One region of the Acinetobacter sp. GXMZU3951 genome, then DNA from elsewhere that is predicted to be linked to it. Evidence: predicted binding sites of a transcription regulator. Region 1 holds the regulator's gene; the other holds the start of a gene.
What was found. The regulator PhoB, encoded in region 1, activates phosphate uptake and scavenging genes when phosphate is short. The targets are predictions, from matches to a motif close to TGTCATNAANCTGTCATAA.
Positions count from the first base shown of each region.

Region 2: ACX17N_RS11500 (porin) is a predicted target of PhoB. The motif match lies at 4,201-4,219, and genes of this name have one in related genera.

Region 1 is NZ_JBTLFO010000003.1:370,786-380,310, reverse strand. Features, by position in the region: gene aciT (ciprofloxacin tolerance protein AciT) at 1-201, shown strand, start outside; gene ACX17N_RS07590 (SCP-2 sterol transfer family protein) at 498-977, shown strand; gene dtd (D-aminoacyl-tRNA deacylase) at 1,047-1,487, opposite strand; gene pncB (nicotinate phosphoribosyltransferase) at 1,644-2,849, shown strand; gene ACX17N_RS07575 (sulfurtransferase) at 2,963-3,811, shown strand; gene asd (archaetidylserine decarboxylase) at 3,808-4,659, shown strand; gene phoR (phosphate regulon sensor histidine kinase PhoR) at 4,732-6,090, opposite strand; gene phoB (phosphate regulon transcriptional regulator PhoB) at 6,101-6,811, opposite strand; gene ACX17N_RS07555 (TetR/AcrR family transcriptional regulator) at 7,032-7,718, opposite strand; gene ACX17N_RS07550 (SDR family NAD(P)-dependent oxidoreductase) at 7,928-8,767, shown strand; gene ACX17N_RS07545 (MATE family efflux transporter) at 8,819-9,525, opposite strand, start outside.
Region 2 is NZ_JBTLFO010000007.1:16,147-25,671, forward strand. Features, by position in the region: gene ACX17N_RS11475 (O-succinylhomoserine sulfhydrylase) at 1-1,166, opposite strand, end outside; gene ACX17N_RS11480 (alpha/beta fold hydrolase) at 1,310-2,401, shown strand; gene ACX17N_RS11485 (NAD(P)-dependent oxidoreductase) at 2,412-3,284, shown strand; gene ACX17N_RS11490 (YARHG domain-containing protein) at 3,371-3,640, shown strand; gene ACX17N_RS11495 (HIT family protein) at 3,685-4,104, shown strand; gene ACX17N_RS11500 (porin) at 4,358-5,473, shown strand; gene ACX17N_RS11505 (methylenetetrahydrofolate reductase C-terminal domain-containing protein) at 5,516-6,916, opposite strand; gene ACX17N_RS11510 (DUF6231 family protein) at 7,047-7,517, opposite strand; gene ACX17N_RS11515 (DUF2797 domain-containing protein) at 7,550-8,422, shown strand; gene ACX17N_RS11520 (SurA N-terminal domain-containing protein) at 8,482-9,525, opposite strand, start outside.

The DNA of each region.
Region 1 (9,525 bases):
ATGATGCGGCTGAGCATTCAAGTCGTATTTGAATTACCTATGGCATATAGCTATCTCGCTGCAGTCAGCATCGCGATGACCCTGTTCAGCTTATTGTTATTTCGTGAAGATCGCCGTGCTGAACGTGCCATCTCAAAACGCCGCTATATTGAACATACCCCCGTGTATGAAGATGATCAGCAGCAATGCAGTAGCCGTTAATGTTCCTCCTCCTTCTGATGCAAGATTGGAAGGAGCCGAGTTTCAGCTTAAGATGAATCGCCCCTGGCATTTTCTTTTACCGACACCATCTAGGGTGATCGTGAGCATGCTGAACGCAGGACGATGATTTTCTTCACTCGACAAAAATCATCGGTTTGGGTGATGAAGATAAAAATTTTCGCATGACTTTTGCGTCATGATCTGTATTGTTATACAAAGCCTAGCTTCCATCAGAATACAGTTATGGTAGGATGGAGCAGTCAATTTTTCTACAATTACAATAGGCTTCAAACGTCATGAAACTGTCTTCAATTCCAGTTGTAAAGCTTCCTTTGGTTGATGTGAGTACCGACCCACTTGACCTGTTGGTGGCAAGCTTAGTCTTACGCATGAAACAACTGGCACGCACTAGTCCTAAATTTATTGAGTTGATTCATGATCGCCAATTCCGTATTCAAATTGGGACCGACCAAGGCGTTGCACGTCAAATAATTATCAATAATGGACAAATTGATACGGTTTCAGGCGACGCTGAGAAAGCCGATTTTATTTTACAATTTGCAGATAGCGAGCAAGGGGTAAAAACTTTATTGAAAGGTGACCCAAGCGCGTTCATGACGGGCATGCAAAATGGCAGCATTAAAATGGAAGGCGATTTCAGTCTATTGGTTTGGTTTAACAAAGCAGCAAAATTGATTCCACCAAAATTGCCGAAGCCTGTAAAAGAAAAAATTCAATTGGCACGTCAGTTCTTAAAAGAAAAAACGGGTCGATAAGACTGTTAGATGGCAACATCCATAAAAAAAGCCTACAGCATGTTGTAGGCTTTTTTATGTCGTGATGTGCTATTCAACTTCAAGCTGAAAGGTCACTGGACCATCATTAATCAAATGCACTTTCATATCCGCGGCAAAGATACCTGTTTGCACCTGTGGGTATTGTGATTTAGAGTAATCTACCAATTGATCGTAGAGGGCTTTGGCGGCTTCTGGCGGCATGGCAGGACCAAAATCTGGGCGTAAGCCTTTTTGGGTGTGTGCCATTAAGGTGAATTGCGAGACCAACAACAAACCGCCCTGAGCCTGACTTAAATTCCAGCCCATTTTGCCTTGTTCATCATCAAAAATGCGGTACTTCAAGATTTTATCAATCAACTTTTTGCCTGTGTCGAGTTGATCCTCTTTCCCTAGCCCTAAAAAGACCAGCAGTCCGTGTTGAATTTCACCTGTCACTTGACCGTCGACGACGACTTTGGCTTCGAGTACGCGTTGTAATAAGGCCCGCACGTGTATTCCTCAGTATGGATGGACTGGGCATTGTAGCAAACATCCGCTCATCACTGATTTAGGTCGCTTCGGATTTGAGTCGTTTTATGCAAACAATGGCTTTTTTCGCCCTGAAAGTGTGCTTTAATGCTAGAAGTTGATAAAAACTGAACCTTTATGTCTGCAATCATTCATTCTTTACTCGATACCGACTTATATAAATTCACCATGCTACAAGTGGTGCTGCACCAGTTTCCGCAAACGCATAGTGTCTATCATTTCCGTTGCCGTAATTTGGATGAAACGGTTTATCCTTTGGTCGACATTTTAGAAGACTTGAATGAGCAGTTAGATTATTTGTGTCAACTGCGTTTTCAGGAAGATGAACTGCAATATTTACGGGGTCTGCGTTTCATTAAAAGTGACTTCGTGGATTATCTGGAGCTGTTCCAGCTTAAACGCCGTTTTATTCATACCGGCATAGACAGTGAAGGCCGTTTGGACATTTGGGTAGAAGGCCCGATGGTGCAAGCCATGATGTTCGAAATTTTTGTCTTGGCCATTGTCAATGAACTGTATTTCCAACGCCTGCGTTCTCCTGAAGTTTTGGCAGAAGGTGAACGTCGCTTACAAGCCAAAATTGAGTTTATTCAGCAATGTGAGCAACAGCAGCGTCCAGAGGATCCTCCATTTTTAGTTTCCGATTTTGGTACCCGCCGTCGCTATAGCTTGGCTTGGCAGCGTCATGTGATTCAGGCCTTTCACCAAGCTGTACCGAATGTGTTTCGGGGAACCAGCAATGTGCTGCTGGCCAAAGAATTGGGCATTTCACCAATTGGCACCATGGCACATGAATTCCTGCAGGCCTTTCAGGCGCTGGATGTGCGCTTACGTGATTTTCAAAAGGCCGCATTGGAAACGTGGGTGCAAGAATATCGCGGTGATTTGGGCATTGCCTTAACCGATGTGGTGGGGATGGATGCTTTCCTGCGCGACTTTGATCTGTATTTTGCCAAATTGTTTGATGGTTTACGCCATGACAGTGGTGATCCGTTTGTTTGGGGCGATAAAGCCTATGCTCATTACCAGACCTTAAAAATTGACAGCCGTACCAAAATGCTGACCTTTAGTGATGGCTTGAATTTACATAAAGCTTGGGCATTGCATCAGTACTTTAAAGACCGTTTTAAGGTCAGTTTCGGGATTGGAACCAACTTGACCAACGATATGGGGCAAACCCCGCTGAATATCGTGCTGAAACTGGTGGAATGTAATGGTCAGTCGGTGGCAAAAATTTCCGATAGCCCAGGCAAGACCATGACCGATAACGATACTTTCTTGGCGTATTTAAGACAGGTTTTTCAAATCAGTGAGCCAGTGTAAGCTTTGATTTATATTGCTGATTTTCTGCAAAAAAGAATCAGAAAATCAGCCTTCAGTAGACATCAGCGTATGCTAACATCAAGCAGTTGCTAGGACAAAACGTGTAAAACATCATGACGGAATCGACACTAAATTTGGGTTTATTAATTGATGTGGAAGATTTACTTCCACATTTAGACAATGAAAAATTACGTATCGTGGATTTAAGTCGAAGCTCAGTCTATGCCCAGCTGCATATTCCGCACGCCATTCCACTGAAGCCCGCGCAATTGCTATGCCAAGAGGAAAATGCCACAGGTTTATTGCCTGATGCAGAAGGCTTAAAACAATTAATTGCTTATCTGAATATTAGTCCTGAACATCATGTGGTGGTCTATGATGATGAAGGTGGTGCTTGGGCCGGGCGACTGATCTGGAATTTACACTGTTTGGGTTTTTATCAAACCTCATTATTAAATGGCGGCATTCATGCATGGTTGGCGGCAGGCTTGCCAACAACTTCGGAGCAGGAGCAATTCGCCCCTGTGCAGCCTTTGGTTGAGCTGAATCTGGCTGCCCAAGATCAGGTCCGAATTGAATATGCAGAATTGCTTACCTTAGTCCAGCAACAGGCAATTCAGCTTTGGGATTGTCGTACCGAAGATGAATATACGGGTTTAAGATTGGCAGCTCGACGTGGCGGTCATATTCCAAATGCACGCCATTTTGAATGGAGTACTGCCCTTGACCGTGAAAATCATTTAAAATTGTATGCTTTAGAACGCACGCAACAACGCTTAGAACAACAAGGTTTCAATTTACAAGAACCTGTGGTGGTGTACTGTCAGTCACATCATCGTTCAGGTTTGGCTTATATTCTGGGTCGTGTATTGGGTTGGAAGATTCGAGCTTATGATGGTGCGTGGAGTGAATGGGGCAATCGCCTCGATAGTCCAATTGTTACTGGAGAGTTACCGTCTTGAGCCTCACCTCACGTTTAACAAAACAATTCTTTATTCAAGCACAACGTGTTGTGCCGCAACATCAATTATCCCGTGTGGTCGGTAAGCTTGCTGCCAGTGAACATCCGTTAATTAAAAATACGGTGATTTCTGCATTTAAAGCGCAATATGGCATTGATATGTCAATTGCAGAGCAGAAAAATGCGTTGAAATATAAGTCCTTCAATGAATTTTTTACGCGTGCCTTACAAGAAGGTGTCCGTGAAATTGATATGGATGCCAGCAGTATTGTCTCTCCAGCTGATGGTGCTATTTCCCAATTGGGTCATATCGAAGCTGGTGAAGTGTTCCAAGCCAAAGGGCAAAGTTTTTCGGTTGAAAAACTGATTGCCGATCCGCAGTTGGCTGAACCGTTTAAAGAAGGTGAATTTGCCACCGTGTATTTGTCACCACGAGACTATCACCGTGTGCATATGCCATTTGCAGGCACACTCACGGAAACGCTGTATGTTCCTGGTGAATTGTTCTCTGTAAATCAAACCACGGCTGAAAATATTCCCGGTTTGTTTGCGCGCAATGAACGTATGGTGTGCTTGTTTGACACCGAATTGGGGCGTATGGCTGTGGTGTTAGTCGGGGCGATGATTGTGGCTGGGATTGAAACGGTTGCGACTGGCAAGGTAAAACCGACAGGTCGTTTAGAGTTAAACCAGCACAATTTATTCCTTGAAAAAGGCGCGGAGTTAGGCCGTTTCTATTTGGGTTCAACTGCGATTGTGTTGTTTGAACAAAATAAAATGCAGTGGGATGCCCAGTTCAAAGCCAATTCAACGGTGGTGATGGGGCAGGCGCTCGGTCATACTGTGTAATAGACGGCTTGAGATGGCTATGCTGTATAGCCATCTCAATCATCAGATTCAAAATACTATAAAAATAATCAGTTAGCTCATGTGATACAGGCGTTCTTTCGGGAACACCACTTTAAAAGTTGAGCCTTGATTTTCTTTGGATTCAATTTCTAAATGCGCGTTATGTTGCATCAGCACGTGTTTCACAATCGCCAGTCCCAGCCCTGTTCCGCCTGTTTGACGGCTACGTGCACTATCGACTCGATAGAAACGTTCGGTTAAGCGCGGGAGATGTTTCGGGTCAATGCCAATACCAGTATCTTGCACGGTGAAATAACCATGTTCGCCATCATCATGCCAGCCCATGGTAATGGTGCCGCCTTTGGGGGTGTATTTGATGGCATTGGTAATCAGATTGCTAAAGGCACTGGCCAATTCGGTATCTGAACCAATCAAGTCACAATGGCTGTCAATGTCGAGATTTAAGGTATGTCCATAATCAACATTGTAGGCCTGCGCATCATCAAATAATTGATTCATTAAACTTGGCATTTCAATGATTTGATTCTTGGCAATTTGTTTATTGTTTTCTAAGCGCGACAGCAGCAGTAAATCATTGACCAGAGCATTCATGCGTTTGGTTTGCGCCTGCATTTGCTCGAAAGCACGTTTCCAGCGCGGATTTAAATCTTCCTGATCGGTAAAGGTTTCAATATAGCCACTGAGTACCGTTAATGGCGTGCGTAATTCGTGTGAAATATTATCGACAAAGTCTTTACGCATTTGTTCCAGATTATGCATACGCGTCACGTCATAGGCGACCAGTAAGCGACTTTCACCCCCGAAACGGGTCATTTTGATCTGCACATAGTGATCTTCAAATACCGAGGACTTCATTTTTATGCCATCCGGGTTTTGATCACTTTGCTTGAAGTATTCGATAAAACTTGGCTGGCGTAAAATGGTCATGATATTACGCCCCCGATCCATCGCCTGAATCCCGAGCAGCTTTTCAGCCGCAGGGTTCCACCATTCAATCTGATGCAGTTCATCAATCAGCACCACGGCTTCAGCCAGAGCCACCAGCGAAGACTGAGCGCGATCAATCAAACCGACCATTTCGGCTTGTACAATCCGCTCTTGGCGTTGGGCACGATAAACATTAAACAGCAAAGCGCCCCAAATTCCATTTAGATTGGGGGGAACATCATAGGGACGATTGGAAATCCATTCATTGACCAGATACAAGGAACGCAGTTGGAAGGCAAAGAAAATGGTGAAGGCAGCAAAAATGCAGATCCAGAAATACCCTATACCGAGTCCGATAAAGCCCGCAATTAGCAGCAGGAATGCCAGTAAGCGTAAGTCTTGCTTGGCAAAAATCCATAAACTGCTATAACGGAATTTTTGATGTTCACGAGCCAGCTCGGGGACAGGATAGGGTTCATACATAAATTTAAAATTAACCTAGGGCTACATCTGCACGGGTAGAGAAACGGTATCCCGTACCACGTACGGTTTGAACAAAACGGTCTGCGCCATAGGGCTCTAAGACTTTGCGTAAGCGACGAATATGCACATCAATGGTACGGTCTTCAATATAAACATTGCCCCCCCAGACTTGATCAAGCAACTGCGCACGAGTATAGGCACGTTCAGGGTGGGTCATGAAGAAGGCCAACAAACGATATTCCGTTGGGCCCATTTCTAGAATGTTATTGCCAAAACTCACGCGTTGGCTGACTGGGTCAAGCAATAAACCATTGGCATCAATGGTTTTTTCGCCACTCAGAGCATTGGCACGACGCAATACGGCTTTAATGCGCGATACCAATTCACGTGTCGAAAACGGTTTAGTCATGTAGTCATCTGCACCTGCATCGAGACCTTGGACTTTATGGTCTTCTTCTCCGCGCGCAGTGAGCATAATCACAGGAATTTCAGATAAATTTTCATCGCGTTTCAGGCGACGACAGAGATCGACACCGCTGACACCACCCGGCATCATCCAGTCGAGCAGAATTAACGCTGGGCGTTGATCGACAATCATTTGATGCGCCTGTTTTGCATCTTCTGCCTGTAAGCATTGAAAGCCTGCCATATCCAAAGAGGTATGAATCATCTCTCGAATGGGAAGTTCGTCATCGACGATTAGTATGTAGTCATCTTTCACAACGCAATATCCTATTGATGATAACGGTAGGCCGTTTTTTATTTATGACAGGCTTATTACAAAGATTAATTATGACAGTATCATTGCAGAATAGGGGAGAATGCCGATTTTCGCAAAGTTTTGTGACAATTTTTAGTCGAAAACATGAACAATTTTAGACAATCTCCTTTGCTGGATGCAAATCAAATTTAAATTATCGTAAAAATTAAATTGCTGTAATTTAATTTTTTTTAGGCGAAAATGAAGATAACAGTGCAATAAACACCACGCGGCAAGAGGCCAGTACATCTTCCAGAGACTGTTTAAAGCCACTGATGACCCAGCGAATCGCAATTTGCGTGACATAGCCATTTAAGCCGGTTGAAACCCATGAAATTTCACGTTCTGAGTGTGGCAGGTTCGGCATCATTAACATGACAAAAGCATGAATCATGCGGTCAAAGCGCAACATGGTTTCGTGCAGGGTGGCTTGATTATGTAGCTCTTGTACCAGCATGGCATCAATATAAATAATGCGTGCCATGCGGGGATTATCTCTGAGTGTACTCAACAAGGCCGTGAGTCCCGCATCTACCATTTTTTCGTGATTGCCAGAGGCTTGCATAATCGCCTGCATCACGTTGTGCTGAAGTTCATCAATCAGTTTTACAAAAATGGTTTGGAATAACTGATCACTTTTCTTAAACGATTCGTAAAAATAACGTTCAGTCAGTTTGGCTTCATTACAGATATCTTTCACGGTTACGGCAAAAAAACCGTGGGTGCCATACACCTCAATACCAGCTTCGATTAATTTTTCACGACGTGCAAGTTTGCGCTCACTCAGAGACAGCCCTTTAAACTGACGTTCTTTATTTTTCAGTGGATTCTCGTTTTTTTCTGCATCGTTGGTATTGGAGTGAGTCATAGAGGCAAAACGTAGCAAAGACGGTGTATAGTTTAACAACAATTGCCACAAATACCTAAATTTAAGCAGGCTGAAAATTGCAAACCACATTTATCTGATCATTATTGACAATGGTTATTGTCAAATTTATATTGATTCAGTCAAACGCATAGACCATCAAAAAACAGTGATGGCATTGTTAGCGTCTATGCAACCCATAAGGAAACAAAATGAAAAATTTTAACAATAAAGTGGCAGCCGTCACGGGTGCGGGTTCAGGAATTGGTCAACAACTGGCACTGCTGTTAGCGCAACAGGGGTGTCATCTTTCGCTTAGTGATATTAATGAGCAAGGTTTGGCAAAAACCGTAGAACTATTGAAAGACAGTCAGGTGCGAGTGACCACTAAAAAACTGGATGTGGCCGATCGTGATGCTGTGCGGGCTTGGGCTGCAGAAACTGTGCAAGATCATGGTTCCGTCAATATGATTTTCAACAATGCTGGGGTGGCATTGGGTTCGACGGTTGAAGGCGCAAGTTATGATGAGTTGGAATGGATTGTCGGGATTAATTTTTGGGGGGTGGTGTACGGCACCAAAGAGTTCTTGCCTTTGATTAAGCAAACAGGTGAGGGGCATATTATTAATATTTCCAGTTTGTTTGGTTTAACAGCACAACCGACCCAATCGGCTTACAATGCCACTAAGTTTGCGGTACGTGGTTTTACCGAATCTTTACGCCAAGAACTGGATATTGAAAACTGTGGCGTAAGTGCGCTTTGTGTCCATCCCGGTGGCATTCGAACCAATATTGCCAATGATGCGCGCATGAACGACAGCTTGCGCAGTCTGGGCATGAACCCTGAGAAATCGGCACGAGCTTTTAATAAGCTGTTGCGGATTCCGCCAGAAGAAGCTGCACGTCAAATTCTAAACGCGGTGCAGAAAGACAAACGCCGCGTGTTGATTGGGAACGATGCCAAGTCCCTAGATCTGATTCAACGCCTTTTGCCTACGGGCTATCAAAAGGTGACCGCCATGGCGACTTCGCTCAGCAAACGGTTTAAATAAACATGATACGTGCTGAGTCTGGATTCAGCACGTTTTTCTGCGGATGAACGATTAAATTAAAGTTTCAACCGTTTTCTTTTTCCAGATTAACTGATAATACAGGCCTTGCATGATGCAGAGGCTGACAAATGCCAAAGCATAGCCATACCAGATGCCTTTTAAGCCAAACCATTGACTAAACAAATAGGCGCACGGCACTTCAATCAGTACGATAGCGGCAATGTTAATCAGCATTGGAACATTGACGGTGCCACTGGCACGCATAATCGAAGCAAAAATCGCACTGGCACCAAAAAATAAAATGGACCACAGTACAATAAACAGCAGTTGTTGCCCCAATGCCACGACTTCAGGGTCGATAATAAACAAGGCCATTAGATATTTTGAGAATAGATAGGCCAAGATCACCAAAATGCCGGTAATGATGATATTCATACGCAGGGCGGTACGGGTAACTTTGGTGAGTAAATCGGCTTTGCCCGCACCAATCGCTTGTGCCGCAAAAATCGAGGCAGCAATGGAAATGGAAAGGGCTGGAAACTGAATGTAGTTCAGTACCTGATTGACCGCACCATAGGCCGCAGTCGCCTCAGAGCCATAGCGATTCACCATTCCGACAATCACTAAGCCTGCGACAGAGGTCGTGACCATTTGAATGCCTGTTGGAATGCCTAAGCGCAGAATAATGCGGGTCAATTCAGGTTGATATTTGATATGACGCAGTAATTCTCGGTCAGGACGAAGTGGGTGGTGTTTTT
Region 2 (9,525 bases), on a different contig from region 1:
TTTAAATCGCGAATAATATCATCAATATCTTCAATACCGACTGAAACACGGATTAAACCTTCACGAATACCCGCAGCTTCTTTTGCTTCAGGCGAAAGCTTACCATGAGTCGTGGTAGCTGGATGTGTAATTGTTGATTTCACATCACCCAAATTACCTGTAATCGAGATAAATTGGGTATTGTCGATGACTTTCCAAGCCCCTTCACGACCACCTTTGACCTCAAAGGAAACAATGCCACCAAATCCTGTTTGTTGTTTCGCTGCCAATTCATGCCCCACATGTTCAGGCAAGCCCGCGTAATAAACTTTTTCTACTTTTTCATGTTGGTTTAAATACTCAGCCAGCTTTTGCGCACCTTCAGAATGTGCTTTCATTCTTAAGCGTAACGTTTCCAAGCCTTTAAGGAATACCCAAGCATTAAATGGGCTCATAGATGGCCCTGTGGTACGTACATAACCAAACACTTCTTCTAGAAGTTTATGGCTCCCAACGACCGCGCCGCCTAAAGCACGACCTTGCCCATCCAAATATTTGGTTGCAGAGTAAACAATCAAATCCGCACCAAAATCGATGGGACGTTGTAATACTGGTGTACAGAAGCTGTTATCAATCGCTAACAATGCACCATTTGCATGTGCAATATCAGCCAAGGCCTGAATATCCGCCACTTCAGCCAAAGGATTCGAGGGTGACTCGACAAATAACAACTTCGTTTCAGGCTTAACTGCATTTTTCCATGCGCTTAGATCGGTTAAATCAACAAAATCAACCGCAACACCAAATTTAGCCACATATTTTTCAAACAATGAAACCGTCGAACCAAAAACAGCACGTGAACAAATCACATGATCGCCCATTTTTAAAAACGACATTGCAACAGCCATAATGGCTGCCATACCCGAACTGGTTGCAACTGCTCGTTCAGCGCCTTCTAAGGCCGCTAAACGCTTTTCAAACATAGATACTGTCGGATTGGTAAAGCGCGAGTAAATATTACCTGGCTCTTGTCCAGAAAACTTCGCTGCAGCTTCTGCCGCATTTTCATAAACAAATGAAGAAGTTAAAAAGATTGGCTCGCCATGCTCACCCTCAAAACTACGCGTATGACCAGTACGAATCGCTAATGTATCGAGTTGATATTCAATGTCGTCTTGTTGGCTCATTTCTACGATTCAGTTCTCAGAACTGCCTTTGTGAATAATTGCCAACATTTTGAGCGCCTAGCGCATTTCAGGTCAAGGTAAAATGTAAAATTATCGTTTAGACTTCGAGCAAATCTTTAGGCAGGTCAACAAAAATGTCCGCGATGTCAAAACTAAAACAACGGATCGCTCAGAAAAAAGTGCAAGTCTCTAATTTATCAACACGTATTTTAAAGCAGCACGCTCTGATTCTATCCGAATCAACGCCCTATGACATCATAGCGTTCAACGATTACGCTAAAGTCCGTTATTACCCCGCCAATCAAAGAAAATATCTTGAGCCTCTGGTTTTCGTTGCACCTTTTGCCATCAATATGGCGATTTATGACCTCTTTCCTTATCGCTCTTTGGTTCAGCATTTTCAAGGTCAGGGCTTTGAAGTGTATTTGATTGAATGGAAACATTTTGGATTTCGTGATCGACATATTGATTTCATGACAATTATTAACTATAGCCTACCAGACTGTATTCATCAGATTCGAGAACATGCCCACTCAGAACAGCTTTCCTTACATGGCTGGAGTATGGCGGGGATTTTTGTCCTGCTGTATAGCGCCTTACAACAACCAAATTTTGTTAAAAATCTGATTGTGTTAGGCAGTCCAATCGACAGTTATGCTTCGGGCTTTATTGGCAAACTCAATCAAGCAATGTACGATTTTATTCAGCACAATAAAAGCTTAGAGCAATGGTTATTCTCCAATAACATTCCTAAAAAATTTACCCATACGCCAGGCAAGCTCAATTCGATTGGTTTTAAAATTTTAGACCCCAAAGGATGGTATGCCAGTTATAAAACCTTACTCGGTAATCTAGATGATTTAGAAATCGTGAAGGAGAATGCCACGATCAGCAAGTTTCTCAACAATATGATTGATTATCCTGGTGGGATCAATCAAGACATGATTTTTAAAATCTGGCTTAAAAATGGTCTTAAACATGGCAATATTCAATTAGATCATAAGCATATACAATTAAATTCAATCACTTCCTCTCTGTTGATTGGTGCAGGTCAAACCGATCAACTTGTCACTGCAAATGCAATTAAACCCTTATGTGAATTGACAAATAGCCAAGATGTCACGTTTACTCTTATACCAGGTGGACATTTAGGCCTAATGTCCAGCAAAGCGAGTGCCGAACAATTTTGGCCTCAACTCACGGCTTGGCTAGCACAAAGATCAACAAAGATATAAAGGAAATAGCATGATTCATTCAGTTGCATTTATTGGTTTAGGCGCTATGGGTTATCGTATGGCAGCGCACCTTCCTAAACACTTCGAAACCGTATTCGTTTGGAATCGTAATTTCGCCAAAGCTGAGCAACATGCAACTGAATATGGAACGCTTGCCGTATCGCTACAAGAAGCGGTACAAGCCGATATCGTTTTTTCCTGCCTTCCAACCAGCCAAGATGTCGAAACACTGATTGCTGGACTTGAACTCAAAGCTGGTAGTATTTGGATTGACTGCACCAGCGGAGTTCCTGAATCAGCCAAAAGACTTGCCGAAGCTTTAAACATTCAACAGGTGGCTTTCCTCGATGCACCAGTCAGTGGGCAAACCATTGGTGCTGAAAATGCAACCCTTACGGTCATGGTCGGTGGTGATGCGGATGCTTTTAGCAAGGCATTACCAGCCCTGAACGCTATAGGCAAACTGATTAAACACGTTGGTGATTCTGGTGCAGGTTTTGCCGTGAAAGCCGTGAACAACATGCTGCTTGCTGTTAATTTATGCGCTGCTGCAGAAGGGTTTACAACCTTAAAAGCACATGGCGTAAATCTTAATGAGGCGCTGGATTGTATTAATGCATCTAGTGGCAAAAGTGGTGTAACTGAAACCGTATTACCACAACGCGTATTAAATCGCAGTTTTCCTCTGACATTTGCATTACCTTTATTGGCTAAGGACACTGGAATTGCGCTAGATTTGGTCAGAGATGCCAAACTTTCAGCCCCTGTAATTGCACTAACACAAAGTCTTATACAGGCAGCAAGTGATCTTGCAATAGAAGAAAGTGATTTTTCTACTGCGGTAAAACTCTATGAATCTTGGAGCAAAATTACACTTGAGTAATAACTTGCCATTGAACTACTCGATTTAAACCCAATATTGTAATAAGGTGTTTAACATATACTGTTACAAACAATGAGGAAACTCTTATGAATAAGTTGCTGATTGCCTGTCTTACAGGTTTATCAACTTTAGTTGCGGCAAGTGTGTTTGCTGCAACACCAGAGCAAGAGTGCCAAAAGTTGAAAAATGATCATGATGTCATTTATGCATCAAAAGGTTTCTGCTTTAAAGACCCGGAAGCAAAAGCAAAGTTTGGTAATGAAAACTGCTACACCACCAAGCCGAAGTTTTCTGAGAAAGAGCAACAACGTCTTGACGAAATCAAAGCACGCCAGAAAGAACTTAATTGTAAATAATGACTAAATTCCCCGATATAAGGGAAAATGATAAAGGATGCATCATGGCTTACGATGATCAAAATATTTTTGCAAGAATTCTACGTGGCGAACTTCCTGCCATTAAAGTATATGAAGACGATCAAGTTCTTGCTTTTATGGACATTATGCCACAAGCGGAAGGTCACACTTTAGTCATTCCAAAAACGCCTGCGGTGAGTCTACTGGATCTTCCAGCAGACGCTGCAGCCTATACCATTCAGATTACGCAGAAAATTGCTCGTGCAATGGAAAAAGGTTTAGGGGTTGATGGCATTGTATTAATGCAACTCACCGGAGCATCTGCTGGACAGACGGTTCCACATGTCCATTTTCATCTTATTCCAACCAATGTGCATCAATTAGGTAAACATGCAGCACAAATGGGCGATCAAGAAAAGATTAAAGCGCAGGCAGAAAAAATTAAGGCTGCTCTAGAAGAGTAAACAAGTAATAGCAATACTTAATGGAGCTTCGGCTCCATTTTTTATTTTATAAAAATTAAAAATAAAATTAAATCTGAGAGTTATCTATTCATGATTCGTCATCAAACTGTCATCTATTTTTCACTTTGCTGTCACAAAGTTTGCAGATACTGCATAGCAAGTTGGTGAGCTATGTAACGAATTGTACAGAAGCGAACTAAAAATAAGAGTTTGTTGGCACTTGCCATAAAAATTGTGTTTTGGAGAAATCTCAATGAAAAAATTGCTTCTTGCTGCAGCAGTAACAACGTTAAGCTTAAACGCAGCACAAGCAGCGCCAACTTTGTACGGTAAATTAAACGTATCTATCGACAATGTTGACAACAAAAGTTTTGATGGCAAGAGTGATGTCACAGAAATCAACTCTAACTCTTCACGCTTCGGTATTAAAGGTGAAGAGAAGTTAACAGAAAAATTATCTGCAATTTATTTAGCTGAATGGGCTATTGCAACTGATGGTTCTGGTTCAGATACAGACCTTAGTGCTCGCAACCGTTTTATTGGCTTAAAAAGTGATGGTATTGGCTCTCTAAAAGTAGGTAAATTTGACTCTTACTTCAAAACAGCTGCTGGTAACAACCAAGATATCTTCAACGACCACACTATTCTAGATATCACCAACATGATGTATGGTGAGGAACGTTCAAACAACGTCCTTGGCTTTGAATCTGACCCTAAATTACTAGCTGGTTTATCATTCAACGTCATGTTCCAACAAGGTGAAAGCTCAACTGACCCTGTTAAAGGTGCAACTGGTAACGATGATACCCGTAATAACTTCGGTGATGCTGTTTCAGCTTCTGTAAACTATGACAATAAAGATTTAGGTCTTGCCCTCGCAGTTGCTGGAAATTCTGGCATTCAAGGTAAATATAACGCTTACAGTTTAAAAGATATTTATTCTGATGCTTACCGCGTGACTGGCTCTTATGATTTCAGCACGATTGGTCTTAAAGGCCTAGTACTTGGCGGTTTATGGCAACATGCTGAGCCTACAGATGATCTAACCAACTATAATACTGGTAAAACTGACTCTACTGGTGCTGCAATTACTGCAAACTATAAAGGCTTAGAAGAAGATTCTTGGATTGCTGCGGTTACATACAAAATCGGCAGCACACCTTTTGCTGTAAAAGGACAATACCAATCAGCACAAACTACACGTGATGGTTATGATGATCGCACAATTGATCAATATGGTATCGGTTTAGACTACAAAATGAATAAACAAGCACGTTTCTACGCAGTTGTAGCGCAACAAAAACGTGACTGGATTAAAGAAGATGATAGCCGTACTGTAATTGGTACAGGTATGGAATACAACTTCTAAGCCAATCCTTAAAAAAACACGCTTCGGCGTGTTTTTTTTGCTTTAAGTTTCTAAAAACCAATTTTTCCAAGAGCTAGTACCACGCACCTCGATTGATACCGTTTCAATAATTCGCTCTTTAAGCACTACAGTTTGGTTAACCTGTTGTGCTAATCGAGCCTTAATAGAGTGGATACATTCACGGTCTCCGAACTCACAGCGATCTAGAGTGGTTCCACCACAAGGACCATTTGCCAAGCCTTTTGGACATGTTTCTGGACAAATATAGAGTGTCTCTGCCAAACGGCATTGCCCACAACTTTCGCACCCCACCACACCATGTTTAGAAATATATTCTGACTTGAGTAACAACTTGTTTGCAAACTGACCTGACCAAAACTTGGAACTAAAGACCTTACTTCCAATGTTACGAGCCACCTTCGAATCAAACATTGCGTCATGCATGAATTGCATTGACTTATATTTCAATAACTGCTCACCCGAAACCGTCATTTCCTGAACTGCCAGTTGAGGCTTTAATTCATCCCCTTGTTCTATGTGATGCAACTCAGCCCATTTTTGTTCACATTGCTCTAGTGTTAGATTTTGAAATTCCTTTAGAACCTTCGCTAAAGCCTCCTGCTCATCACTTTTATGACAAGCCGATAAATGTACGCCAGCAAAGCCTAAATGCTGACAAATCAGAATTTGTAACGCACAACGGGCATAAACATTTTGCGCTGCGAGCTCTAGGCTGCTTGCTTTTTCTCGTCGCAACAGGTCGATTAAATGATCGGTCAAAACAATACCCGCAACTTGGTGTTGGTGCATAAATTCTGCACGTGGCAAAGTTAAAGGCATGACACATGCATAGAGCTCAATTTCAGCATGGTGTGTTTCTAAATATGTTTTTATTTCTTTTAATGCATCCAAATCAAATCCCAATTGTGTAACCACATAATCCGCACCAGCTAAAATTTTCTTTTCTAGCTTAAAGTACTGGGCATCATGTTCGGCCTTTGCATATTTAAAAGGATTAAATGCCACACCAATTTTTAAATCTGGCAGAAGCTGCCTAGCATGTATCACAGCATTCACAGATTCTAAATAACGCGTACGAGGTTGATCTGAATCCAATCCATCTTGATGTTGCTTGAGCTTATCCCCTGTCAACAATAGAACATTTTCATGTCCTTCTTTTTTAACGACCTGCAGGAATTGTTGAAAATCTGATATATCTCGACCCTTACCCGAGAAATGTAAAATCTTGCGAAGCTGCGATGGATAGCTTTGTGCAATCGTTAATGGTGCAGGGTCATGATCTTTACGCACCCGATCTGCAATTGTCATGGTTACAGGATAACCCGCCAAATCCGCAGGCACAGGCAAGACGTGTTTTGTGGGTAAATATTCTAGAAAAATAGAAAAGTGCTGATGAAGCAAACAATTGGAGGGCTTAGACATATCGCTCGGGAGATTTTGACTAATGTCAGAAATAGAGCGCCATATTATAAAAGATGAGAATGTTTATATGCAAAATAAATAATAAGCTTGCAAAAAATTCACAAGCTTTTGCCGTGCTAAATACGTTTAATTACCAACGGAATTTATTCCAATTTTCAGGATTAGCCCAATATTTCGAATTAAACCAATCTGGAACATGCTTATAAGTTAAAATATTAAATTGCCAAATCGCTATATCACCTTGCTGATCAGACTTCTCTATTAACTGGGTAAACCCCAAAGCACGCATCATTTTTTCATCTTGAGTTCGGGTAACCACCACCAATTTTTTTGCCATCAAATCACGCAGTTTCACTAAAAACTGGGATTTATACCCTTCCGATAATTCACACATCTCAGGGCTATCTAGTAACACAAAACCCAAATCATAACGCTGCGTAAAAGGCAGACTTAGCAGCTCAGTTACGCTAAAATGACTCCAACGAATTGATTGATTCTGGTCATATTGCTCTAAATTTTGACCAATACACAATGCAGTTTGAATAGGCTGTTCCTGAGATAAATCGTCTAGCATAGAAGTGATGACATTCTGTTCAGCCATAACTGCATCCTTATTATTTGAGTGAGCTTTTCATGGAACTACAAGGCATTTGTCATAAAATGCATGCAGGTCTCAAGGACCTTAGTGTAACTGATCAACAGACTCGCAAGGCAAATGTTGAATACAAATTTATCTTAGATCGTGCAGAAATTGAGCTTCCATTCAGTTTAGGTCAAGAAATCGAGCTTGAATGGACAGGAAAAATTTCCTGCGTTTCTTGTGGTAGCAAGACGCCTAAGTCCTATTCGCAAGGACATTGTTTTAAATGTTTCAAAACCAAAGCTTCTTGTGACATGTGCATCATGAAGCCTGAAACATGCCATTATCATCTCGGTACTTGCCGTGAAGATAATTTTGCTCATGAAGTTTGCTTCCAACCGCACATTGTTTACCTCGCCAACTCCAGTGCACTGAAAGTTGGAATTACTCGCCTTGGTCAGATGCCTACCCGCTGGCTAGATCAGGGGGCTACGCAAGCACTGCCGATTATGAAAGTTGGGTCACGTCGTTTATCCGGTCAGCTTGAAGTGATGTTTGGCACGCAAGTGGCGGATAAAACAGATTGGCGTAAACTGCTCAAAGGCGAAGCAGAACCGCTAAACCTTATCGACGTCAGAGAACAACTGATTGAAGAATTCGCACCTAAAATTCAGACCATTCGAGATGAATTCAGCCAAAATCTTGAATTTAATGAAACAGTCGAATTGCTTGAAAATGAACAACCGCGTGAGTTTATTTATCCTGTAGCTGAATACCCTGAAAAAATTAAGTCCCATAATTTAGACAAGACTCCTGTAATACGTGGCAGATTACAAGGGATTAAGGGTCAGTACCTGATCTTAGATACTGGGGTAATCAATATTCGTAAATATACCGGCTATGAAATTATTCTTCGCTCTGAATAATTTTTAAATGCGTGAGATATAAAAAAACCAGCCGAGGCTGGTTTTTTTATGAGGACTGATTATTTAATCTTCGCTTGACTCTTGAGGTACTGCGTATAGTCATCAAGTTCTTGCTGTCCACGTAATTGCTGATAAAGCTTAGACAACTCAGTTAATTGTTCTGGTGTTAAAGCATTCGCAGCAGTCTTATTCACATTTGAAATAGCCACAACAACAAACTCATTAGGTAAAGAAGCGGTAGTCACTGACCACATTCCAGCTTTTGGTGCTGGAACACTAAAGGCTGCACGCTCGATTTGACGTTTCAAACCCTGTGAACGAGTGAATACACCAACATCTTCAAAAACCAATGGGTTTTTCGCTAACACAGCTGAAGCAGGTTGAGTTTTAAACTCGTCCAATGCTTTTTGGATTTTAGCTTTAGCGGCAGCGGTTGCTTTCACTTCAATCAATTTAGCTTTTACACGTGAATTTGCTTCAGCCAATGATTGCTCACCTGCCGCATGATAATCACGAACTTTAACCCAAACGACATCACCGTTTGCCAATTGTATGTTACTCGATGCATTACGATCGCCATTTTTCACATCATCATTAAACAGTTTCGCTTTAACATTTGCATCACTTAAAACTGGGTGTTGCATACCTAAGGTCAAACCTTTAACCGACTGTACTTGTACACCCTTCACTTCTTGAGCGACGGTATCTAATGCATCGCTACCCACCACCATTTCATTCAGATTATTCACCGTATCTGAGAATGCATTCGCAGTTTTTGCTTTTTTCGCTTCCACAATTAAGCGCGGCTTTTCTGCTTCAAACGAAGGCAATTTCAGCGCAGGCGCTTCCGCAGCAATTAAATGATAACCATATTGGGTTTTAACTGGCGCAGAAACCTGACCCGATTTTAATCCCGCAACAGCTGTATCAAATGCATCGCCAAACACGCCTTTATCATAAACAGCAACTACACCGCCATTCGCTTTAGATGCTGTATCATCTGAATATTGTTTAGCTGCATCTGCAAAGCTCATACCTGCTTTTATTTTTGCAGCGACAGCATCCGCTAATTTTTTAGCTTCAGCATCAGAGCGAGCATCTGT